Regions from separate parts of the Vibrio orientalis CIP 102891 genome, predicted to be linked through region 2. Evidence: predicted binding sites of a transcription regulator. Region 2 holds the regulator's gene; the other holds the start of a gene.

Region 1 (12,090 bases), on a different contig from region 2:
GCTCGTAGTCACCATTGAGGTAATACAAAATCCCGAGTTGGCTATGTAGATCGGCGACCATCTCAGTATCATCGCTGTCCGTAAGCAAAATGTAAGCGCGGTTGGCGAGCTTGAGTGCTTGGTACTGATTGCCTTGTAGGCTTTCCACGGCACTGTATTGCAAATAGACGTAACCTTGCTTCTCTTTATCCTTTAGACGCACACCATAACGTTCTGCTAAGCGATACCACTGCATTGCATGCTGATATTGCTGAGTCGCCTCATAGGCCCAAGCGGCGCGTATTGAGTAATCAAACAGCTCTTCCATTTGCTGGGAGTCAGAGGTTTCTGGCAGTGAATACTCTTCAATCCATGCTTTACTCCCAGTGTACTGACCTAGCAGGTTGTGACTTGATACGTAGAGGTGGGCATATTGAATTTGCTCGGCGCTATTTAACGACGCGTAATGAACGGATTGAATTAACTTCAATGCTTTCGTTGGTTCAGACTTAAGGAGTTCTTTAGCTTGCTCTAAGGTTGGGTGGGCAAAGAGGTAAGACGCAAAGAGTGTTGCGCTTAGCAATGCTAAGTAGGAGAGCTTATTCATCATGCCGTTAAGTCGCAAAAGCGAGAATTCTACACAAACGGTCGGCTGTCCAGTATTGTGTATTTTGTTTGTGTGAAATAGATCTCGGTTGGTAGGGGTAGGTAAAGGCACTTATCGCGCCTCTACCTATTTATTGAGCTTATTAGTGGTCTAGGTACAAGAAGTTTTGCCAACTCTTCATTCGAATGAGTACCTTACGCATTATGGAAACGTGAGTGAACTTGTCTGAATAAACCGCGACTTCCACAGCAGTCCCTAATGGTAGGTGATAGTCGGATAAGTCGTCGGTTATCTTTAACTTAACAAACACGCGACCACTGGTACGCAGTGCGTCAGTACCTAATAGTGCGCCACGAGCTTGGAATTGACTTTCACCGATGGCGGGCAGTATTTCTACCACTTCACCTTTGAATACTTTACCCGGCAACGCTCTAAACAAAAATTCTGCTTCAAATCCTGGTTTAAGGCGTTGGAGTGAGTTTTGTCTAAAGGCTGCAGCGTAAAAGACCTCTTCGGTATGCACAAAGGTCATCACTGGAGCGAGCGGTAGAGGAACTGCCATCACGCCAGGGCGTAGCGCAAGTTGAGTGGCAAAACCATCAGTAGGTGCTTTAACTATGGTTTGCTCAAGATTGAACTCAGCTTGGCGTAGCTCTTCTAATAGACGAGCGACCGTGGTGTTTTCACCGCCAATCTCTGAGTCTAAAGCGAGTTCTGCTTGCTCAACTTTAGCGCTTGCAACGTTAACGGAAGACTCTGCTGCTTTGTAGGCTTGACGTCGAGTATCAAGTTGTTGTGCCGTAAATGCGCCTTTGTCGTAACCGCGTTGGTAACGACTAAATTCACGCTTCGCTTTATCTCTCTCAGCAATCGCTTTGTTTTTTGCAGCAATCGCCTCTTGTAGTGAAGACTCTAAACCTAGCGCACCTTGACTTGCTTCTTTGATTTGTGCCTTTTTCTTCGCAACCTCCGCTTCGTAAGGAATCGGGTCAATTGTGAAAAGAACATCGCCTTCACGCAGAGGTTTATTTGCTTCAACGGGGACGTCAATCACGCGCCCCCTTACTCCAGATACAACTGGCGTGGTCGAATAAACCTGATTACCAATCTGAGTAAATGGGTGGTTATAGTTCATCAGTAAGATCAAAGTACCGATCAGAACAACGCCGCCAAGTACAGCTGTTGGAACCGTCCATTTGTTCAGCGGAATATTGAAGACTTTAAAAATTGTGATACACAGTGCGGCATACGTCAGAATGAGTAGTAAATCCATTATTGCTCCTCCTCATTACTTTTGCTGTACGTTTGCACCGATTGAGTCGGTTGCTGCTGTTTGAGATCACGTACTTCTTCTTGTAGCTTATTGACTTGATCGATTAGCGTATCAACGCGATGATGAATGTCATGCTGCTCTTCTTCGAGCTTTTGGAAGCCCCAACCGCGCTCCTTGCGCCATAAGGTGGCCCAAATCCAGAGAAATGGCCAGATAGCATGTAAGGTAAATAGGCTTACCCAGCCTGCGTAGTGAATAGCATCTTGATGTGGGTGCTCGCGCTCTTTGGCGATCTCGTAGGGAATATCGTGAATGACGATAATGCCATAGAAAATAACCAACGCGACGAAGACAAGCAGCCCTAGTGCGAAATAATCCAAGAACATATTAACAATCCTTGCTTAATGAGATGGAATTTATAAAGAGTACTGATTATCTACAACAAAGTATAGCAATAAAAACAACAAATTAGATGGGTGTCGGTAAAACCGGACTCGCAAGAATAGAACAATGAATTAGGGGGAAAGATGTCTTTTCAGGGAGAAATTGCAGCAGTAGGGGCGGCACTAGTTTGGGCTGTCGCAACGTGGATATATAGCCAATTTAGCCACCGTTTTAGTGCGCTTCAGCTCAATATAGTAAAAGGCGTCGTAGCGTCAGCTTTGATGATGTGTGTGATTCCTTTCTCTGTGGTTGATACCCCTGCTGTTTCGGCGGACCACTTTGCCATTCTTGCCGTATCCGGAATCATTGGCATCGCGATTGGTGACAGTGCCTATTTTGCGTCGTTAAAACGGATAGGGCCTAATAAAACATTGCTTCTAGAGTCCCTAGCACCACCACTTTCTGGTGTATTGGCCTTGCTAGCTTTGGGCAGTGTATTGCCAGTGCAGGGATGGCTCGGGGTAATTGTAACGACAGTGGCCGTTTCTCTTACGGTGTTTCACGCTGATGGCTCTCCGTTAGACTGGCGCGGGGTAGTATTTGGTCTTGTGGCAAGCGTATGCCAAGCCAGTGGTGTGGTGATTTCTCACTACGCGCTGGTGGCAGGCGACTTACCGCCATTACTGGGTGCATTGATTCGTCTATCGATGGGCGTGCTGTTTGTCATGGTGATGATCGGTTGGATAGAAAAAAAGCCGTATCATTCGATGAAAGAAAACCTCTTACAACTAGGGAAGAACGGTTTTGTTTGGCTATTAGCCGCGATTTTTGTTGGTACATTCTTGGCTCTGTGGCTTCAGCAAGTTGCTTTAAAATACGCGAACCCAGCGGTTGCCCAGAGTTTGATCGCCACAAGCCCGCTGTTTATGTTGATGATTTATGCGGCGAAAGGGGAACCCATTTCCAAGCGAGGGATGGTCGGGACGATTGTCGCTGTGGCAGGTATATCATTGTTCTTTATGAAGTAGGGGAGGAGCCCCCTACTATTCAGTGCAGACTTGGTTACGACCGTTGGCTTTTGCTCGATACAAAGCTTTGTCTGCTCGATAGAATGTACGTTGGGTATTTTCACCTTCGCGGTGTAGGGTAATGCCAATACTGACAGTAAGTCCGCGCTCACCAAGTATACTTTGCCAGCCAAACTTAAAGATTCGTTCTCGATAGTTTTCAGCGTGCATTTCTGCTTGCTCTAAGGTCGCTCTTTCTAAGATTACCAGAAACTCTTCGCCACCAAATCGTACGCATGAAGCACCTCTAAACTTGAAGTAGGCTGCGAGTTCATGTGAGACGTTTACAATCGCTTTATCACCAACTAAATGACTGAGTTCATCATTGATCGACTTGAAGTGGTCGATATCGACGACCATTAAGGAGAAAGGTACATCGTGCAGCAATAAATCCTTAAGTTTTACATCAAGCCAGCGTCGATTATGTAGACTAGTAAGTGGGTCGGTAAAGACATCTTGCTGAAGTTGGGCCACGGTATGCTTTTGACTTTCAGTGGTTTCTTTCAGCTCACGGTTTTCTTGTTCTGATAAGATCAGTTTGAGTTGCAGCTCGAAACGAGATAGACGCCTTAATTGGCTCGCACCAAGCTCACCAATTGGGATCTTTTTCATTAGGTCGCTTTCGATACGAAAAGCGCGCTTTTGATATTCGAGAGCACTCTGGTAGTCGTCTTTTTGCTCGCTAATACTGGCAAGTGAATTGGCGAGTTTCAGTGACAAAATAGGAGAGGCGTACTCTTTGATACGTTTGTGTGTCGACTCAAGTATCCAATTTGCCAGATGTGGTTTGTTTTGTTCACTCAAGCATGCGGCAAGTTCTAAACGAATCGAATTAGATAGCCATGCGGAATGGACATTACCATGCGAGTACTGAACATTACCCAGACATTGCATTGCAAGGTCGGTTTGACCATTTTGACGATAGAGCTTGGATTGGTAGAGAAGAATTTGCCCAGAGAGTACTTTGTCACTGACTAAAATACTGAGTTCTTCACACTCTTTAATGAGGTCCGTTGCAGCGGTAGTTCGATTGAGCTCAATGTAGCAAGCGAGCATGTACAGTTTGTAACGAAGTCTCAGCGATCGGCTACCGATAGCGTGATCAATGCTGTCTATTTTTTGGTAGTATCGAAGCGCTCGGTTATGGTCGCCATACGCATCGCATAAATTACCCATCCCTAGCACAGCGATAACATATTCATCGATAAACCCATTGTCGACGGCGATGGTCGACGCACTGATGTATTCATTGAGTGCACCATGGTAATCACCGCTCTCAATAAGTTTATCAGCCAACCCATTGCGTACCTCTAATACGAGTTCAGCATCATGTGGTAGAGATAAGTGTGACAGAGCTTCTTTTAGTTCATCAATACTCGTTTGATACTGCTTGAGCTCAAAACGAAACTCTGCACTGATAATTAAGCACTGAGCTTTCTCTTGCCCTGTGGTTGCGATGTGTTGACGAACGTGATTCCAGAAAATCAGCGCTTCTTCGCCACTAACGGAAGATGCATCTAAGCCGGAATCAGAAATCTTATTTAGTATCGTTTCCATGCAGCTCTTCCTGTTCCTGGCTTTCTTCAAGTTGTTCTAGTGTGAATGGGAAAGACAGAATGTCTTGATAAATGACTTTAGGCAGCGAGCATTCTAGTCCTTTACGCTGCCAAGGGTATATTTCAATCATCTTGGCTAATACCTGAAATACGCTGAGAGCCGCTTCCCCTTTGTCTGCGAGTAATAGTCCCAATCGATCGCTGCTGATGCGTGACAGCATATCTTGTTTGTTACAGATAGAGTGAGCGAGTTCTGCGCAAACATCTAGGTAGCGCGAGTCAGAGTGCTGAATAATGATCACAGAATGGTTCGAACGTTTGAGCTCTGTCTTAAATAAGATCAGTTGTTCCCACCAATAGGTTTCAGACACCATTTGGGTCATCTGTTTTTCTGGATCGAACTCATGCTGGCCACGAATTCGGTTGATCAGTTTCCTAGCGCGTTGTTCTAGCTGTCTTTTCGAGGCTCTCGCTTTATCGTTACTCACTCTAGCCGTTTGCTCACGAAGCATGGTGGTTGAATGCTTTCTATATTTTTGGAATGCTTCAAGGGCAAGCTTAAAGTTGCCAGACTCTTCCGCTACGCGTGACTGCTGAAAACAAATTTGCGAGAGAAGTTCGCCATTATCAAAGGCAACGGCTGACTGCTCTGCTTGAATCAGCAGGTCAGCGGCTTCGTTGGGGCGCTTTCTGAGCAGTTCAACTCGAGCACGACTGATGAATGAGTGTGTTTTCATCCAAACTAGATTGTGTTGGATGGCTAATTCATGCGCTTTATTGGTCGCTTCTTCAGCATCTTCAATACGTTCAAGCCCAAGCAGAGCTAAGCCTCTAAAATCCCATACTTCAGCCAGCCAAGTGTTGTCATGATGGTTCTTTAAGGCTTCTGTAGCACCGTCTAAGACTGAAAGCATCTCAACGAAGTTATTGAGTAGGTAGTGATCCCAAGCAAGCAAAATTCGCGCTTTGCCTTCTAACCACTGGATACGGGCATTATTCGCGACTTTGACGGCGAGCTCATGAGTCGATTTAGCGAGTTGATATTCGTGAGTGATTCGCCATACGTTCCCAAGGCCAATTAATGCTTCCAATTGCACTTCGACTTCATCAACCAGAGCTGATTGTTCTAAAGCATTGATCCAATATTGCTGAGCGGAGTAGTACTTTGCTTGACCCCAGTAATGTAGGGCATGAATATGAAGAATTTCTGGAAGAAGATCATCAGTATCTAAGGCACTTAGTTTACTGTGTGCCTCTTTGATGTATTTTAGGCCTTTTCGGTAATCCATACTGCACCATGCACAACGAGACATGATGATCAGGGACTGAATCTCACCTTCAGGGTAGAGGATTTGCGCAGAGCGCGCGGCGCACTGTTCAGCTATTGCCCAGACCTTTTCGGGCTCGGATTCTATCTTATCCTTAAGCTGTTCAATTTCGACTTCTAGAAGTCGCTGGCTTTTATCCAATGAATCAATCCTTTACCGCGTAGAGTTCATCTTACATTATGGCATTATATGAATAGAGTGCAGATGAACACTATAAAAAGTAATAAAACGGCAGCCGTTTAAAGGCCCCCGTCACATTACTAACCGTTATGACAGTAACTCGCGTAAGGTTAAAGGTGATTGGGTCAACTCTAAGGCTTGAGCGGCTGTCTTTCCATTCTTATCTTGGTAGCACAAATTATGCCAAGCTCTAAAAATATCGAGCATTGGCAGTAAGCCGCCCGGACGAAGTTTACGCCTAGGCTCGTTGATAAAGCTTTCAAATAGGGTTTGAAAACGATGTTGATAAAACTCCGTACGGCGGATTGAAGCGTTGCGTAGCCAATGTTTCGGTTGATTTTTATCACCGGCTAAATAACAGATCCCCTTTGATGCATTAATGCCAGAGGTGATGGCCCAACGGTCACGCCACCAACCCATGTGGACAATGTCAATTTTGTCGATACTAGACTCAGGATTCCACCCTTGATCTTCCTCAACATACATTAGGTCGATATTTTGACGCTGAATACGAGGCAGGCAGATGCTTAATGCGGCAGAGCGTAACACAGGATCCTGAGGTAAATAGATAGAAACTCGACGCTCTTCTTGGCACAGGTCAAGCACATGCAGGAAATGCGCATATGAGGTGTATGGCGGTCGAACAAGCGCGCCTTTAGTTGGGTAGTTAAAGACGGTTAGGTTACCCATTGGGTCTTCAACGTTCCCCCTTGCGAGAATGGTTTGATATTGTTGGTCAATACGCTCGCGTAGTACTGGAGAAGGGGGCGGCGCAGGCATATTCGCTTCAGAAGAGTGTTCCCGAGAAACAAATCTTGACGGGTACTTGTACGGGTCATGATCAACTTCGCCTATAGGTTCTTCATTGGCTGCGTAGTTTACGTGTTGACACAAGATGTACCCACTATGCGCTTCACCTGTCGCAATCCAAAGAACGCCGTTGTTACTTTTGGGCTGCAAAGAGACATAGTGCGAGGCGAGTTCATAGCTTGCGGCATGATTTACCCAGCGAGCATCAAACATGGCCAGTTTTCGTCGACATCGACTGGCGATATGGTCAACGTGATCGTAAAACGTCTTTGGGTTGATTTCTAGCTTTCGGCAGATTTCGCGGACCGAATAGCCCATAAAAAGCAAGCCAAGGAGGTTTTCTTGAAATTGGAGTTTCTTATTGGCACCTGACCATTTATCTACGAAGGTAGACTGGCAACATTTACAACGATAACGTTGGCGATCGCCACTATAGCCAAAAGCATGATAGAGATGTTTGTGGGTATGGACGGATAGACCAAAATTACTGCAGTCGTCATTGCGGCAGGCAGGTAGGCCATCACTATGGAGATGTCTCAATCGATGAAGTTCATTAAGAACTTCTTGATTGTTAAGTAAGGGGGGGAAAGCACCACACTCCCGACATACCATCGCAGGTCGCTTAGGGTTCGCATGCTGCACAACGTAACGATGTGCGTCACTCAATCCAAAGTTGTCACACGCCAATGTTTTACAAAAGTTGAGCTGTAAACCGTCTGCTTCCTGTGGCAGTTTGCCAGTAGTCACTATCTCCCCCTCGGGATTATTCGTGCCACCAAGCTAGGCTTAGTGGCAAAGTGAATAAATTAAATGTTAATTGCAGTTTCTAGAGCGACTTTCATCATGTCGTTGAATGACTTCTGACGCTCTTCTGAACTTAGTTTCTCACCACGGATGATGTGGTCAGATACTGTTAGAATTGTTAGTGCTTTTGCACCTAAGTCTGCAGCAACGCCGTAGATACCAGCCGCTTCCATATCAACACCTAGGATGCCTAGTTTTTCCATCTTCTCGAAGAGGTCTGCTTCAGGAGTGTAGAAAAGGTCTGCAGAGAATACGTTACCAACTTTTACTGGTACTTCTTGAGAGCGAGCTTGGTTTACCGCTTCTTCTAGTAGGCCGTAATCAGCGATTGCTGCGAAGTCGTGGTTATTGAAACGGATACGGTTAACTTTAGAGTCAGTTGAAGCGCCCATACCGATAACAACGTCCATCAGTTTAACGTCGTCACGTACTGCACCACAGCTACCTACACGAATCACGTTCTTCACACCGTACTCAGCGATTAGCTCGTGTACGTAGATACAACATGATGGAATACCCATACCGTGGCCCATTACAGACACTTTTTTACCTTTGTAAGTACCTGTGTAGCCGAACATGTTGCGAACGTCACATACCTGCTTTACATCATCAAGGAAAGTTTCCGCGATGTATTTAGCACGTAGTGGGTCACCTGGCATTAGAACTGTTTCAGCGAAATCACCTGGTTGTGCATTAATGTGTGGGGTTGCCATAGTTTTTACTCCGGTTTTATTAGTCAATCATTTCTGATTACTAAATATGTTGATTCTCAAAAATCTGTTGAGGCAATACTAGCCTTATATAGCGGTGCTCCATGAGAAGTATGTCACAAAAGAGCAGTATTGAAAGCGGTTGTTGTTGGTTAATAACTAAATCTGTTGAAAGTGAAAGGGCAATCGATTTGCATAAACGTTTGCTTTTTGAAGTGAACCAAAACAGTTCGATCTACGTAACTAGAAATCAAGCAAATTGAAAAATTGTGGCCGGACAAACGGCAAATTTTAGAGCTTTTGAATGGCATGCGAAGAGCAGTAAAGGTTGTGATATGCAAAATGTGATTAAAGTGGGCATCAGTGCTTGTGTATTGGGTGAGAAAGTTAGGTTCGATGCGGGACACAAAGTCAGCAAGTTCGTCACCAAAGAGCTCGCTCCTTATTTTGACTTTGTACCTGTTTGCCCAGAAGTGGGAGCGGGAATGCCAGTACCCAGACCAACGATTCGCCTTATTTCTAACGAAGAGAGAGTCACGCTGGTCGAAACCAAAGATCCAACTCAAGATCATACAGTTCAGATGGAGAGCTACTGCGAAAAGAAAGTGGAGCAGTTAGAGGGCGAGCAGCTCAGAGGCTACATCGTTTGTGCTAAATCGCCAACTTGCGGTATGGAGCGCGTTAAGGTGTACAAAAAACGGGGTGCCGAAAACGATGGAGTAGGGATATTCACTAAGCAGTTGATGAAGTCAATGCCATGGTTGCCTGTTGAAGAAGACGGTCGATTAAACGATCCAGTATTGAAAGAAAACTTTATTACCCGTGTTTATACACTTGATGATTTTTATAACTCAATGGGTAAAGAAGTGACCCGAGGTAAGATCGTCGCGTTTCACTCGCGTTATAAGCTCACTTTAATGGCTCATCACCCCGCTTCCTATAAGCAGCTAGGCAACTTAGTGGCACATATTAAAGATTATGATGTTAACGAGTTTTTCCAACTTTACAGAGAGGGGTTAATGACAGCGATGACGAATCGGGCAAGCCGTAAGAACAACACCAATGTGTTAATGCATCTTCAGGGTTACTTTAAACGTAACCTAGATAAACCTCAGAAGCAGGAATTGAGACGAGTTATCGATGAGTATCGCGTGGGGTTGTTACCGTTGCTCGCTCCTTTAACTCTCATCAAGCACTATTTGTCTGCCCACCCAGATGAATACCTCCTGCTGCAAGCCTATCTGGAACCTTACCCACAAGAGATGCGATTAAGGTATAGCTTGTGAAAATTGTTTGGCTACGTAGGGATCTAAGGGTCGATGACAACACGGCACTGGTTGAGGCTGTTATGTCTGGTGGCAGTGTTGCGGCTGTTTATATAGCTACTCCCAAAACTTGGCAGCGTCACAATATGGCACCAATCCAAGCTGATCTTATTTTTCGACGCTTGTTAGTGTTGAAGCAAGAACTGTCTGCTAAAAACATCCCCTTATATTACGCTGAGGTCCCGACTTACCGGGATGCAGCACAATTATTGGCAGATGTGGCACAACAATCTGATGCAGGTTCGGTCTATTTCAATCATCAATATGAAGTGGATGAAATTCAGCGCGACCGACACTTAGTCAATCAATTGCTAGACACAAATATTGAGTGTGTTGGATTTGATGATAAGTGCGTGCTGTCTCCGGGCAGTGTTGTTAATAAGCAGCGGGAGTACTATAAAGTTTTCACTCCATTTAAACGTGCCTATTGTCAGCGTCTTTATCAAACACCGATTTCAGTAAAAAGAGTCATTGAAGTTGGAAGTGTTGCTGAGTTATCCAGTGAAAAGGTAACGCACTTCCACCCCAAGGTAGAGTTCAGTTACCCAAGAGTGACCAGTGAACGATACTTTGTAGATACCAAGAACATTATTCAAAAGCTGCGAGATTTTGAGTCTGAGAAAGTCGACGCTTATGCGTTACAACGAGATTTTCCTGAAATGGAAGGGACTAGCCAACTCTCTCCTTATTTAGCCATTGGTGCTTTGTCGGTGCGGCAATGTCTGATAAGGTTACTATGTAACAATCCCCCTCCTATAGCTGGAGGAAGAGAAGTTTGGTTGAGTGAGCTTGTATGGCGAGAGTTCTATCAGCATCTTATTTACTTTGAACCAAAATTATCCAAAGGTCATAGCTTTACGTCTTGGGGTGATAATTTAGTTTGGCGTAACAATCCAGCAGAGATAGAAGCTTGGAAACTGGGCAGGACCGGGTATCCCATTGTGGATGCCGCTATGGCACAGCTTAATCGTACTGGTTGGATGCACAATCGCCTGCGGATGATTGTCGCTAGCTTTTTAGTTAAAGATTTACACGTTGACTGGCGTATTGGTGAAGAGTACTTCATGTCTAAGCTGATTGATGGTGATTACGCTGCTAACAATGGCGGTTGGCAGTGGTGCGCATCAACCGGATGTGATGGGCAGCCCTATTTCAGAGTCTTTAATCCAACGACTCAGGGTGAGAAATTTGACTCGGAAGCAAGCTTTATCCGTAGTTGGCTTCCTGAGCTTGAAGAAGTTCCTGACAGATATATACATAAGCCTTGGTGTTGGCCGAACGCTAAATCATTGTCATATCCAACGCCAATAGTTGATCACAAGGCCGAAAGAGAGATAACCTTAGCACTTTATAAAGATGCTAAGGAAAATATGGATGGTGCGTAAACTTGTCGCGCTTCTCGCCTGCTTAAGTTCGTCAGCTTTTGCTGCTACTTATGAATTACCAACTGAAGGAAGCAGTATTGTTGGCCGAACTCAATATCACCAAGTGCAAGAAGGCGATACCTTAGCGAATATTGCTAAGCAGTATGATGTCGGATTCTTGTCATTAATGGCGGCGAATAAAGGTGTTGATCCATTTTTGCCTCAAGTTGATTATGTGCTTACCATTCCGACTCAGATCATTCTTCCTAAGGTCGAACGAGAGGGGATTGTGATTAACCTAGCTGAGCTCAGACTTTATTATTTTGAACCTGAAATCAACAAGGTACATATTTTCCCTGTAGGCATTGGCCGTGTTGGCCGTGACACGCCTGAAATGAAGACAACCATCAGTCAAAAACGTCCAAACCCAACCTGGACGCCTCCAACTTCTATCCGTAAAGAGTATGCAGCAAAAGGTATTGAACTGCCTGCTGTTGTTCCAGCGGGGCCTGAAAACCCTCTCGGTGAGTACGCATTACGACTCTCTTATGGAGCAGGGGATTACCTAATCCATGGTACAAACAAGGACTTCGGTATTGGTCTTCGCGTTAGTTCTGGGTGTATTCGAATGGATCCTAAGGATATTGAGTGGTTGTTCCCTCAGGTGAAACTAGGGGAAAAGGTCCGAGTGATTAATGAGCCG
Region 2 (12,090 bases):
CTTGTTACAACCCAATGGAAATGATTCCAGTAAAAGGCGAAGGCGCTCGAGTTTGGGACCAACAGGGGACTGAATATATCGACTTTGCTGGTGGTATTGCCGTGAGCTGCCTAGGTCATTGTCACCCTGCAATGGTTAACGCGTTAACTGAGCAAGGTCAGAAGATCTGGCACCTAAGTAACGTGATGACTAACGAACCAGCACTGCGTTTAGCGAAAAAGCTCACCGATGTGTGTTTTGCTGAGAAAGTGTTCTTTGCTAACTCTGGCGCAGAAGCGAATGAAGCGGCCCTTAAGCTAGCGCGTCGCTACGCTGCTGATGAGTTTGGCCCTGAGAAATCAGAAATTATCGCCTTTAAACAGGGCTTCCACGGTCGTACTTTCTTTACTGTGACTGTTGGTGGTCAAGCGGCTTACTCAGACGGCTTTGGTCCTAAGCCGGGTGATGTTACTCACCTACCATACAATGACGTGGAAGCACTAAAAGCGCATATCTCAGATCGCACTTGTGCCATCATGATGGAGCCACTTCAAGGCGAAGGCGGCATCATCTCTCCAACTGACGAATTCGTACAGACAGTGCGTGAACTGTGTGACAAGCACAATGCACTGCTTATCTTTGATGAAGTACAAACTGGTAACGGTCGTACTGGTAATTTCTACGCATACCAAGGTCTGGGTGTAACGCCTGACATCCTAAGTACTGCGAAATCACTTGGTGGTGGTTTCCCTATCGGCGCAATGCTTACAACAACTAAGCTTTCTAAGCACCTGAAAGTGGGTACACACGGCTCAACTTACGGTGGTAACCCACTCGCGTGTGCAGTTGCAGAAGCTGTGGTTGATGTTGTTAGCGCGCCAGAAACACTCGCGGGTGTTGCAGAGCGTGAAGCTCTATTCCGTGAAGGCTTAGCTAAACTGAATGATAAGTACAACATGTTTGCCGAAGTACGTGGCAAAGGCTTATTGCTTGGCGCAGCACTGAATGAAGATTGGCAAGGCCGCGCTCGTGACGTATTGGTTGCAGCAGGCAAAGAAGGCCTAATGGTACTAGTGGCAGGAGCAAACGTAGTGCGTTTCACCCCATCACTGGTTATCACTAAAGAAGAAGTTGAAGAAGGATTAGCGCGCCTAGATAAAGCTCTAGCGACGCTAGTTAAATAAGAAACACCTAGTCTAGTACTCATATCGACATAAATAGTGTCATCCTCAAGAGGGAGGCACGACCGAGTTGGGGATCTCCTACATCGCGTTGAGGGATTCCCTATCACGTTCGTTCCTTACTGTAGGGAATGACGAAGTCAAAGTATAAACAGATAACTAATGAGTACTAGCGTTCACGCATCAGGAGGGAGTATCGATGCTGGTTGTTCGCCCTATCGCAATGTCGGACTACGACGCGCTGCACACGTGTGCGGTTGAGTCTGGTCATGGATTTACATCTCTACCGGTTAACGAAGAATTGTTAACTAACCGTATTACTCATTCAGAATATAGCTTCACAAAGCCAGAGGTCACAGAGCCCGGTGATGAAGGCTATCTGATGGTGGGCTTTGATAGTGAAACCGGTGAAGTCGCTGGTTGTACAGGTATCGAAGCATCAATTGGTTGGGATGTACCTTTCTACTCATATCACATCAGTACCGTGGTGCATTCATCACCGAAACTGGGTGTGAATAACGTCGTTAAGCTACTGACGTTCGGCAACAACTACACAGGTTGTAGTGAGATTTGTACACTATTCTTGAGACCAACATTCCGCGGTGGTTTGAATGGCCGCCTAATGTCGAAGTGTCGTTTTCTAATGATGGCAGAGCATCCACACCGTTTCTCTAAAACCGTGTTTGCTGAAATGCGTGGTGTCTCTGATGAAGAAGGTAATTCGCCATTCTGGCAGTGGCTGCAAGAGCACTTCTTCTCGATTGATTTCACTATGGCCGATTACCTAACCGGTATTGGTAAGAAAGGCTTTATTGCTGATCTCATGCCAAAGTTGCCAATTTACATCAACTTATTGAGCAAAGAAGCGCAAGCGGTGATTGGTCAAGTCCATGACAACACTAAACCAGCCCTACGCCTACTGGAAAAAGAAGGGTTTACTTGCCGCAACTACGTCGACATTTTCGATGGTGGCCCAACGGTTGAATGTGATGTGCGTAATATTGAATCCGTGCGTCACTCTATCCGTGCCAAAGTGACGATTGCAGAGCATACCAGCTCGCAAGATTACCTGATTTCTAACACCTCGTTTGAAGACTTCCGCGCAGCGGCAGCAAAAGCGGCCCATGACCATGAGTCAGAGTCAGTTATTTTATCGCCTGAAGTGGCCCAAGCACTGAAAGTAAACGAAGGCGACTATGTTCGCATGCTAGCTCAGTAACGCTGAGATTAAGAACAAATTTGAAGGAACAAGTTATGACACATTGGATTGCAGGTGAATGGGTTGCAGGTCAAGGTGAGTCAATGAACTCGCAAAGCCCATACAACAATGACGTCATCTGGCAAGGTGAAAGTGCCACTCCAGAGCAAGTTGAGCAAGCCGTTTCAGCAGCACGCAGTGCGTTTGTGGGTTGGAAAAAAATGAGCTTTGCTGAGCGTGAAGCGATTGTTCTAGCCTTTGCCGAGAAGGTAAAAGAGAACAGTGAGCAGATTGCTGAAATCATCGCTAAAGAGACCGGCAAACCGATTTGGGAAACGCGCACAGAAGCGGCAGCGATGGCAGGCAAGATTGCTATCTCTATTCGTGCTTACCATGACCGTACTGGTGTAGCGCAGCGTGAAGCCGCCGGCAACCAAATTGTCCTTCGCCACCGTCCACTCGGCGTGATGGCCGTATTTGGTCCATATAACTTCCCTGGTCACTTACCTAATGGTCACATTGTACCTGCGCTTCTGGCGGGTAACACCGTGGTATTTAAACCTTCAGAGCAGACGCCGCTAACCGGTGAGTTTGCAATGAAGCTATGGGATCAAGTTGGTCTACCAAAAGGTGTTATTAACCTTGTACAAGGTGCGAAAGAAACCGGGATTGCACTGGCAGACTCTAAAGGTCTTGATGGTGTGCTGTTTACCGGCAGCGCTAATACTGGCCATATCCTGCATAAACAGTTTGCCGGTCAGCCGGGTAAAATGCTGGCGCTAGAAATGGGCGGTAACAACCCGATGGTGATTTCAGAAAACTTTGGCGAAGTCGATGCCACTGTTTATACCATTATCCAATCTGCCTTTATTAGTGCAGGCCAGCGTTGTACTTGTGCGCGTCGCCTGTATGTTCCTGTCGGTGAAAAAGGTGACTTACTGGTGAGCAAACTGGTGGACGCGACCAACAAGATTCGGGTCGATCAGCCATTTGCAGAGCCTGCTCCATTTATGGGGCCGCAGATTTCTAAAGCAGCTGCTGACTTTATCCTTGCCGCACAAGCGAATCTGCAAAAGCTTGGTGGTGAGAGTCTGGTGGAAGCGAAAGCGGGTAACGCTGCGTTTGTGACACCGGGTATCATCGACGTTACCGCGATCGCAGAGCTGCCAGATGAAGAGTACTTTGGTCCATTGCTACAAGTTGTTCGTTACCAAGGTCTAGATAAAGCGGTAGAGCTAGCCAATGATACGCGCTTTGGTCTATCGGCAGGTCTTGTGTCTACCGATGACAGCGAGTGGGAATACTTTGTTGACCACATCCGCGCAGGCATCGTTAACCGTAACCGCCAACTAACGGGCGCAAGTGGTGATGCACCGTTTGGCGGTCCGGGCGCATCGGGTAACTTACGCCCAAGTGCTTACTACGCAGCTGATTACTGTGCTTACCCTATGGCATCAATGGAAGGTGGAGAGACAATTCTGCCTGCGACATTGAGCCCAGGGGTTGAGCTATAAAAATTAGGTCATAGAACCTAAGTTAGGGAATTCCCTTCTTCCTCCCTGAGCAGGGAGGCTTTTAACGTCACAGGTTGAAGGCTATCAGACTGATTATCTGGACAAATCGGTTTGGTAGCCTCTTTTATAACTTAACCAATAATAATAACGACTAACCCTATAACGTAAACAACCGTAAACAAGGAGGCGTTATGACGCCAGATGCTTTATTCCAATCGTTATGGAAGGACTATATTCAACGCCTGTGTCCCTCTGCTGAAAAAGTGCATCAACTACTGCAAGAAGATGAAGCACTGATCAATGACCATATCGCGTTACGCACTTTCAATGTCGAGCCATTGGGTATCGCAACTTTAGCGCAGCCTTTCTTAGACGTAGGCTACAAGCCTTGTGGTGACTATCTGTTTGAAAGTAAGAAGTTGGTAGCTAAGCACTTTGAGCATCCAGACCCAAAACAGCCAAAAGTGTTTATCAGTGAGCTAAAAGTGGAAGAGTGTTCACAAGCACTGCAATCTATCGTTGCTAAGCTTGTTGAGCAATTGGACACCAGTAAGCTAAAAGGTCATGAGTTCTTGTCTGGCGGTCGTTTATGGGATCTTAGCTACGCAGATTTCCAAACGCTTGCGGCAGAGAGTGAGTACGCTTCTTGGCTAGCGGCGCATGGCTATGGTGCCAACCACTTTACGGTTAGCGTCAACCAACTGAATGCATTTGAGGAAGTCGTGGGTGTCAACAATCACCTACGTGATGCTGGCTTTACCATTAACGAGTTTGGTGGTGAAGTGAAAGGCTCTCCAGAGGTACTGCTAGAACAATCTTCGACTATGGCGGATAAAGTTGCAGTGCAGTTTACTGAAGGGACTGAAATCATCCCCGGTGGTTTCTATGAGTTTGCTAAGCGCTATCCAATGACAAATGGTGAACTTTACCCAGGTTTTGTTGCAGCATCTGCAGATAAGATTTTCGAAAGTACCAACGGGTAAAAGTAGAAGTGAGAACGGACTTCTCCCTAGTGAGAGTATCCGTCATTCCATAGACCGACGAAGGAGGGAGTAGGGAATCTTCATCGGTTGACTTGGTTATTTAAAGAGATCCCCAACTCGGTCGTCCCTCCATCTCGGGGATGACGCAAATAAACAAAAAGCCACCAATGTCTCCATTGGTGGCTTTTAAAATTTTAACGGTTAATCGAAATTAACGAGTACCGTATACAACGATTGTCTTACCGTGAGCAGAGATTAGGTTCTGCTCTTCTAGCATCTTCAAGATACGACCAACGGTCTCACGAGAACAGCCAACGATTTGACCAATCTCTTGACGAGTGATCTTAATCTGCATGCCGTCTGGGTGAGTCATTGCGTCAGGTTGTTTCGCTAGGTTTAGTAGCGTCTGAGCAATGCGGCCCGTTACGTCTAGGAATGCTAGGTCACCCACTTTTTGGCTAGTCACTTGTAGGCGGCTTGCCATTTGCGCTGAAAGGCGCATTAGGATGTCTGGGTTAACTTGAATTAGTTGACGGAACTTCTTGAAAGAGATTTCTGCTACTTCACAAGGAGACTTAGCACGAACCCAAGCAGTACGCTCTTGATCTTCTTCGAATAGACCAAGCTCACCGATAAAGTCACCTTGGTTTAGGTAAGAAAGAATCATTTCCTTACCTTCTTCGTCCTTGATAAGAACCGCAACAGAGCCTTTAACGATGTAGTACAACGTCTCAGCTTTTTCGCCCGCATGAATTAGCGTGCTTTTTGATGGGTACTTATGAATATGACAGTGTGAAAGGAACCACTCTAATGTTGGGTCGGTTTGAGGTTTACCTAGAACCATAATATCTCACTTCCTCTGCAGGGTACGCTTGTCGCTTTCCATGTTTTAGCAAAGCCTTAAATAGGCCTACTAGGATAAGAGCACTTTACAAATGCTGCAAGCTATCTTGTGTTTCGGTAAGAAATAGTATCCTTTTTCGAAAACGATTTCTTGATTTTAATCGGGTCCAACGACGTATTTACTACGCAAAACTGTGCACATGATCACGGTATGAAAAGTAATCGTGTTCTAGCTGTGAGTATTAGCCAATTTTGCCCGTTTCGATTAATTGTTGAAGAATCGGTCGTACGATTAATTCCATCGCAAAACTCATCTTACCGCCGGGTACAACTATGGTGTTATGGCGCGACATAAACGAGCCATCAATCATTGCCAGTAGGTAAGGGTAATCAACATTTTTGATGCCGCGAAGGCGAATCACCACAAAACTCTCATCTAGGCTTGGAATGCCTTTGGCGTTAAGTGGATTTGACGTGTCGACAGTCGGGACGCGCTGAAAGTTAATATGAGTACGAGAAAACTGTGGTGTGATGTAGTTCAGGTAGTCATCCATTGAACGAACAATCGAGTCCATCACCGCTTCACGTGAATGGCCTCTATCGCGGGTATCGCGGACAAATTTCTGAATCCACTCAAGGTTAACGATCGGTACCATACCAATCAGGAAGTCGACATGTTGAGCGACATTAACGTCACCATCAACGACACCGCCATGCAGGCCTTCGTAAAATAGAACGTCTGAGTTTTCCGGTAGATCTTGCCAAGGGGTAAAGGTGCCCGGCATTTGATTGTAAGGGACGGCTTCGTCAAAAGTGTGTAGGTAACGTCGCACTTGGCCTGTGCCTTCTTGACCGTACTGACGAAAGAACTCCGCCAGACCACCAAAGTCATTAGCTTGCGGGCCAAAATAGCTGATATGACGACCCTGCTCACGCGCTTTACGGATTTCGACATCCATTTCTGGACGAGTGAAACGGTGAAAACTATCCCCCTCAACCCATGCTGGTTTAACGTTCATCATGTTGAACATCTTGCGGAAAGCTTCAGAGGTAGTAGTGGTTCCGGCACCGGACGAACCAGTAACGGCAATAATAGGGTGTTTTGCTGACATGACAAACCTTGTCTGAGAATACGTTCCTGTAATCGACGTCCACTATAGCATGCTTTGCTTGGACGTCACTGTATGCAGTTCTCTAAAATCTATTTTTGAGTTGGATATCGACCGTTTCATGTAACTCAGAGAAAACCACCACGGCGTCTCCTGACTCAAGTTGTTTTTTGATTTGGTCAATTTTGCTTTGCAGGGAAATCTCTACCGTACCGTAGTCTGTCCCTTCGCGCAGGACAAATTCTTTGATTAAGTTGTCCAGCGTGTCTGGATCGATTTGTTGCCAAGGAACAATCATAAATACCTCTAGATTTTATGTTCGTTATAGACGCTCGCTATTATGCCGAAACCGCCAAACTTTCATAGTAGGCAGGCAGAGCTTCTTCTAACCAGAAACGCGGCTTTATTGCAGTACCAGTGACAAAACCGACGTGGCCGCCTTGGTCAAATAAGCGATAGTCGATGTTCTCAGGCAGCACATACTTCGGGATCACGGCATCCGTCATAAACGGATCGTCTTTGGCGTGAATGATCTGAGTTGGCAGAGTGATCTCTTTAAGGCGATGGATACCTGAGCATTGATGGTAGTAATCTTCGGCGTCTTTAAAGCCATGCAGTGGCGCGGTAATCAAGTCATCAAACTCGTACAGTTTTGTGACTCGTTTAATGTTGTGATAGCTCAGACCTAGCTCTCCTTTAAGTAAGTGGTGCTTTTGCAGTGCGCTCTTTTTCAACGAAGAGAGTAGGTAGTTTTTATACAGCTTAGAAAAGCCTTGTTCGATGCGCTCCGAACACGCGGAGAGATCCAGCGGAGCTGAAACGATGGTCGCCGCGTCAATTAGCGGATTGTCTAGATACTTGGCTAGATAGTTAGCCAGCATATTGCCACCAAGTGAGATGCCGACAGCCACTTTGGTTTGATTAGGAAAAAGTGTATCAAGGTGCTCAAGAAAGAAACGTGCGTCTTCGACTTCTCCAGAATGGTAAGCCCGAGCCAGTTTGTTGGGCTTGCCGCTACAGCCGCGAAAATGCATCATGACCGACAACCAGCCTTGTTTAGCAAAGGCATTCATTAAACCGTTGGCGTAAGGGCTGTAAAAGCAGCCTTCTAAACCGTGAAACAGGACAAAAATTGGTTTATCCAGTTTGCCTTTGTCGGCTTGATTGAGATCTTCGCTCCAAGCGATATCCAAAAAATCTCCATCAGGGGTATCAAGTGTTTGCCACACTGGCTCAAATAACGCTTTCTTACGAATAAATCTTGGCGCTAGGGTTTGAAGGTGTGGATTGGTTAATCCTTTAGCCGCAACAAATTGAGTCATAAGAGTCCTAAGGTCGGTAGAGCTTATAGATTGGCAATGTTATTGATAGGTTCTGCAAAGGCAGAGTAGAGCTGCTCGCCGCCGAGTTGGCGACAATAGCGTAAGACAAGCGGTTCGCTATGATTCGTTTCTAGATGAATACTGTTGATGCAGTCAACCAGATCAGATTGCTGCTGTTTTTCTAATTGCAGTTCAAATTGGAGAGATTCGCGATAGAGCGTATCAGGGAGGTGGAGTTTTAGCTTGCGTCTTAACTCACGGTAGCTAAGCAGCAGTGCTTCAGAACGACCTAAACACTCTTCAACGCGGTGCCAGTCTTGTTCTTGGAAACAGATCTGCTGCTCGTCGAGCCATTTGAGCAGCAGCAGTAAGTTCACATTGCCTTTAAATTGGTTCTGAAGATTCAAGCACGCCTCTTTGACTTCTCGCACGCTGTAATACTGCAAACTGAATTGCCATAAGCGTTCAAGGGTTAAAGAAATTTCGACGTGCTTTGAACTCATAGGCTATTGAACTCCTGTTCCATCTGTTCTAGTTCTTCTTGGAGAGACATCCACTCCATTTCGACATCTTCAAGTTCACTTTTGCTGTTAGCCTGAACAGCGAGTACTTGGTTAAGTTTAGCTTTATTTTCGGCTTCATAAAGGGCGTTGTCAGACAATTGCGTCTCCGCCTCAGCTAATGCTGTGCCTAACTTATCCATTTTTGCTTCCAGATTTGTCAGCTTTTTGCGAATTGGTGCGGTCAGTTTGCGGAACTCTGCTTCACGACGCTTTTGGTCTTTTTTCGCTGCGGCGCTGTTCTCACTACTCTTCTCTGGTTGCTGTGCTTGCGCTTCGCGGCGTTCTGCTTTTTGCTGTTCAGTCAGCCATTTATAGTAATCATTCAAATCACCATCAAACGGTGCAACTTGGCGGTCATGGACAAGGTAGAGATCATCGGTGGTGGCACGCAGTAGGTAGCGGTCGTGCGAAACAATCACCATTGCGCCTTCGAACGTTTGCAGTGCCATAGTCAGCGCTTGGCGCATATCGAGGTCTAGGTGGTTGGTTGGCTCATCGAGCAGCAATAGGTTAGGTTTTTGCCACACAATCAACGCAAGCACTAGGCGAGCTTTCTCACCACCCGAAAACGGCGCGACTTTCTCGAGCGCTTTGTCTCCTTGGAAGCCAAAACTGCCTAAGTAGTTACGCAGCTCAAGTTCATTCTTGTCTGGGGCGATCTGCATCATATGTTGCAGCGGAGTCTCTTCTGGGTGAAGTGTCTCTAATTGGTGCTGAGCAAAGTAGCCAATTTTAACCCCTTGAGAGTAAGTTAGGTCGCCGCCTTGAGGGTTAAGTTCACGTGATAGCAGTTTAATTAACGTCGACTTACCTGCGCCGTTGCGGCCAAGTAGACCGATACGGCTACCCGGTACTAGATTTAGGCGAATCTTCTCAAGGATTAGGTTGTCGCCATAACCTGCTGATACTTCGTCCATCATAATGATTGGATTAGGCAGCGCGTCTGGGTCGCGGAATTGAAAGCTAAACGGGTTATCCAGTTGAGCTGGCAGAACCTTTTCCATGCGCTCTAACGCTTTAATACGGCTTTGTGCTTGGCGAGCTTTGGAGGCTTTATAGCGGAAACGGTCAATGTAGCTTTGCATGTGCGACATCTGTTTCTGCTGCTTCTCAAATTGAGCTTGTTGCAAGATGAGCTTTTGCGCACGTTGCTCTTCAAACGATGTGTAGTTACCGGTGTATTCATGCAGTTGTTGATTCTCTACATGGATTACTCGGCCTACAATTGGGTCAAGGAAGTCTCGGTCGTGTGAGATAAGAACCAAGGTGCCAGGGTAGTTTTGTAGCCAGCGTTCTAACCACATTACTGCATCTAGGTCTAAGTGGTTGGTTGGCTCATCAAGTAGCAAAAGATCAGAGCGGCAAAGTAGCGCTTGAGCTAGGTTAAGACGCATACGCCAACCACCGGAGAACTGAGTTAAGCTCCAACTCATTTGATCTTGGCTAAAGCCTAAGCCATCGAGTAACTCGGCTGCGCGAGCACGAATGCTGTAACCGCCAATGGTTTCAATCTTGCCGTGAATTTCAGCGACTAGAGTGCCATTATCTTTCTGCTCGGCATCGGCTAAATCTGACTCTAGACGACGGTATTCGCGGTCACCATCAATGACATACTCAATTGCACTGCGCTCTAAAGCTGGAGTCTCCTGAGCCACCCACGCCATCTCCCAATGAGCGGGTTTGCTAAAATTACCAGCATCAATAGAAAGTTCGTCTTTAATTAGGGCGAATAGAGTGGATTTGCCACAACCGTTCTTACCCACAAGGCCGACTTTATCGCCGGGGTGAATGGTTGCAGAGGCTTGTTCAAGCAGTGGTTTGCCACCGCGTAGAAGCTGAATGCCAGAGAAGGTAATCATAATCTTGTGCTTTGTCTTTGCTCGTATTGCGTCGAATAGTAGGTTACTTGACTAGCTATGTCGATCGTTGCGTTATTGTGGCTAACAACGTATAACAAACTGATAACGATAAATTACAATAAATACAGTCGTCTTCGGCTATGAATAATATAAGGATTGCTGTCCAAGGAATGCAGAATTTACCTTCCGATATACCTAAGGTATTGGTGATTTACGCACACCCAGAATCGCGAGACTCTGTTGCCAACCAAATGATGCTTAAGAAAGTGGAATCTCTTGAGCATGTCACTGTGCATGATCTTTATGCCCACTACCCAGATTTCTTTATTGATGTCAGTGCGGAACATAAGTTGCTCAATGAGCATGATGTGATCGTCTTTCATCATCCCCTCTATATGTACTCTTGCCCGGCTTTATTAAAAGAGTGGCTAGATCGAGTAATAGGTAAAGGCTTTGCATTTGGTAACGGTGAAGCGTTAAAAGGAAAATATTGGCGTAGTGTTATCACCACCGGCGGCAAAGAAGAGGCATTTGGTCAGGGGGGCTATAACCGCTATCCGCTTTCACAGATCTTACAGCCGTTCGAGTTAACGGCGGCGCTGTGTCAGATGCATTGGATTGAACCCTTGGTGCTTTACTGGGCACGTAATGTTTCTGAAATGGAGCGCTATCAACACGCCGAGCAGTATCGTCAATGGCTAAATGATCCACTGGTGGCTTATTCGGAACAAGTAGGAGGGTAGCATGGCATTAGAAAATGATTTTCTTCAAAGCAGTGCGATTTTCTTAACCGCTGCAGTTGTCGCTGTTCCACTTGCTCAAAGATTGGGTTTAGGCTCAGTACTTGGTTACTTACTTGCGGGGGTCGCGATTGGTCCTTGGGGCCTAGGTCTTATCAGTGATGTCGATGCGATCCTTCACTTTGCCGAGTTTGGTGTGGTGCTGCTGCTGTTTTTAATTGGTCTCGAACTGAATCCGAAAAAATTGCTACAAATGAAAGGGCCGATACTCGGGCTGGGCGGTGCGCAGGTGGTGGTGACGACCTTAGTGCTCGCCAGTGTCGCGTATATCGCCGGTACCTCATGGCAAACCAGCTTAGTGATCGGCATGGGCTTGGCGCTTTCTTCTACCGCCATTGCGCTGCGCGTGATTGAAGAGCAGGGACTTGGTGCTAAAGAAGCCGGACAGTCAGGGTTTGCAGTGTTACTGTTTCAAGATATCGCAGTGATCCCGATGTTGGCCCTACTGCCCATTTTGGCGGGTAACACCGCGGGTGACTGGCTTGACGCTCTATGGATGCTAGCGGGTGTTGGCGGTTTATTGGTAGGTGGTCATTTCCTATTGCGACCTCTGTTTCGTTATGTCGTGCTAAGTGGAGTACGCGAACTATTCACGGTTGCCGCTTTGCTGTTGGTGATTGGTATTGCCTTAATGATGAAGCAGCTAGGGTTGTCGATGGCACTAGGTACTTTCCTCGCTGGGGTACTGCTTGCGGAAAGTGAATATCGCCATGAGTTAGAGATTGCGATTGAACCGTTT

The links. Region 2 encodes CRP, which controls carbon source genes, mostly activating them, when cyclic AMP is high. Its sites were predicted from a motif close to TGTGANNNNNNTCACA; they were not measured.
Region 1: a site for CRP is predicted at 8,804-8,819, ahead of deoD (purine-nucleoside phosphorylase). Genes of this name have one in related genera too.

What each region holds. Positions count from the first base shown of each region.
Region 1 is NZ_ACZV01000004.1:965,625-977,714, reverse strand. It holds gene VIA_RS07935 (tetratricopeptide repeat-containing diguanylate cyclase) at 1-589, opposite strand, end outside; gene VIA_RS07930 (HlyD family secretion protein) at 729-1,859, opposite strand; gene VIA_RS07925 (DUF3302 domain-containing protein) at 1,859-2,245, opposite strand; gene VIA_RS07920 (DMT family transporter) at 2,387-3,271, shown strand; gene VIA_RS07915 (GGDEF domain-containing protein) at 3,287-4,867, opposite strand; gene VIA_RS07910 (hypothetical protein) at 4,848-6,335, opposite strand; gene VIA_RS07905 (hypothetical protein) at 6,462-7,931, opposite strand; gene deoD (purine-nucleoside phosphorylase) at 7,991-8,701, opposite strand; gene VIA_RS07895 (YbgA family protein) at 9,034-9,984, shown strand; gene phrB (deoxyribodipyrimidine photo-lyase) at 9,981-11,408, shown strand; gene VIA_RS07885 (L,D-transpeptidase family protein) at 11,398-12,090, shown strand, end outside.
Region 2 is NZ_ACZV01000003.1:55,489-67,578, reverse strand. It holds gene VIA_RS02415 (aspartate aminotransferase family protein) at 1-1,163, shown strand, start outside; gene astA (arginine N-succinyltransferase) at 1,360-2,379, shown strand; gene astD (succinylglutamate-semialdehyde dehydrogenase) at 2,415-3,872, shown strand; gene VIA_RS02400 (DUF1338 domain-containing protein) at 4,064-4,855, shown strand; gene crp (cAMP-activated global transcriptional regulator CRP) at 5,067-5,699, opposite strand; gene VIA_RS02390 (phosphoribulokinase) at 5,941-6,810, opposite strand; gene VIA_RS02385 (YheU family protein) at 6,893-7,105, opposite strand; gene VIA_RS02380 (hydrolase) at 7,146-8,129, opposite strand; gene VIA_RS02375 (TIGR02444 family protein) at 8,153-8,632, opposite strand; gene VIA_RS02370 (ABC transporter ATP-binding protein) at 8,629-10,551, opposite strand; gene kefG (glutathione-regulated potassium-efflux system ancillary protein KefG) at 10,722-11,294, shown strand; gene kefB (glutathione-regulated potassium-efflux system protein KefB) at 11,296-12,090, shown strand, end outside.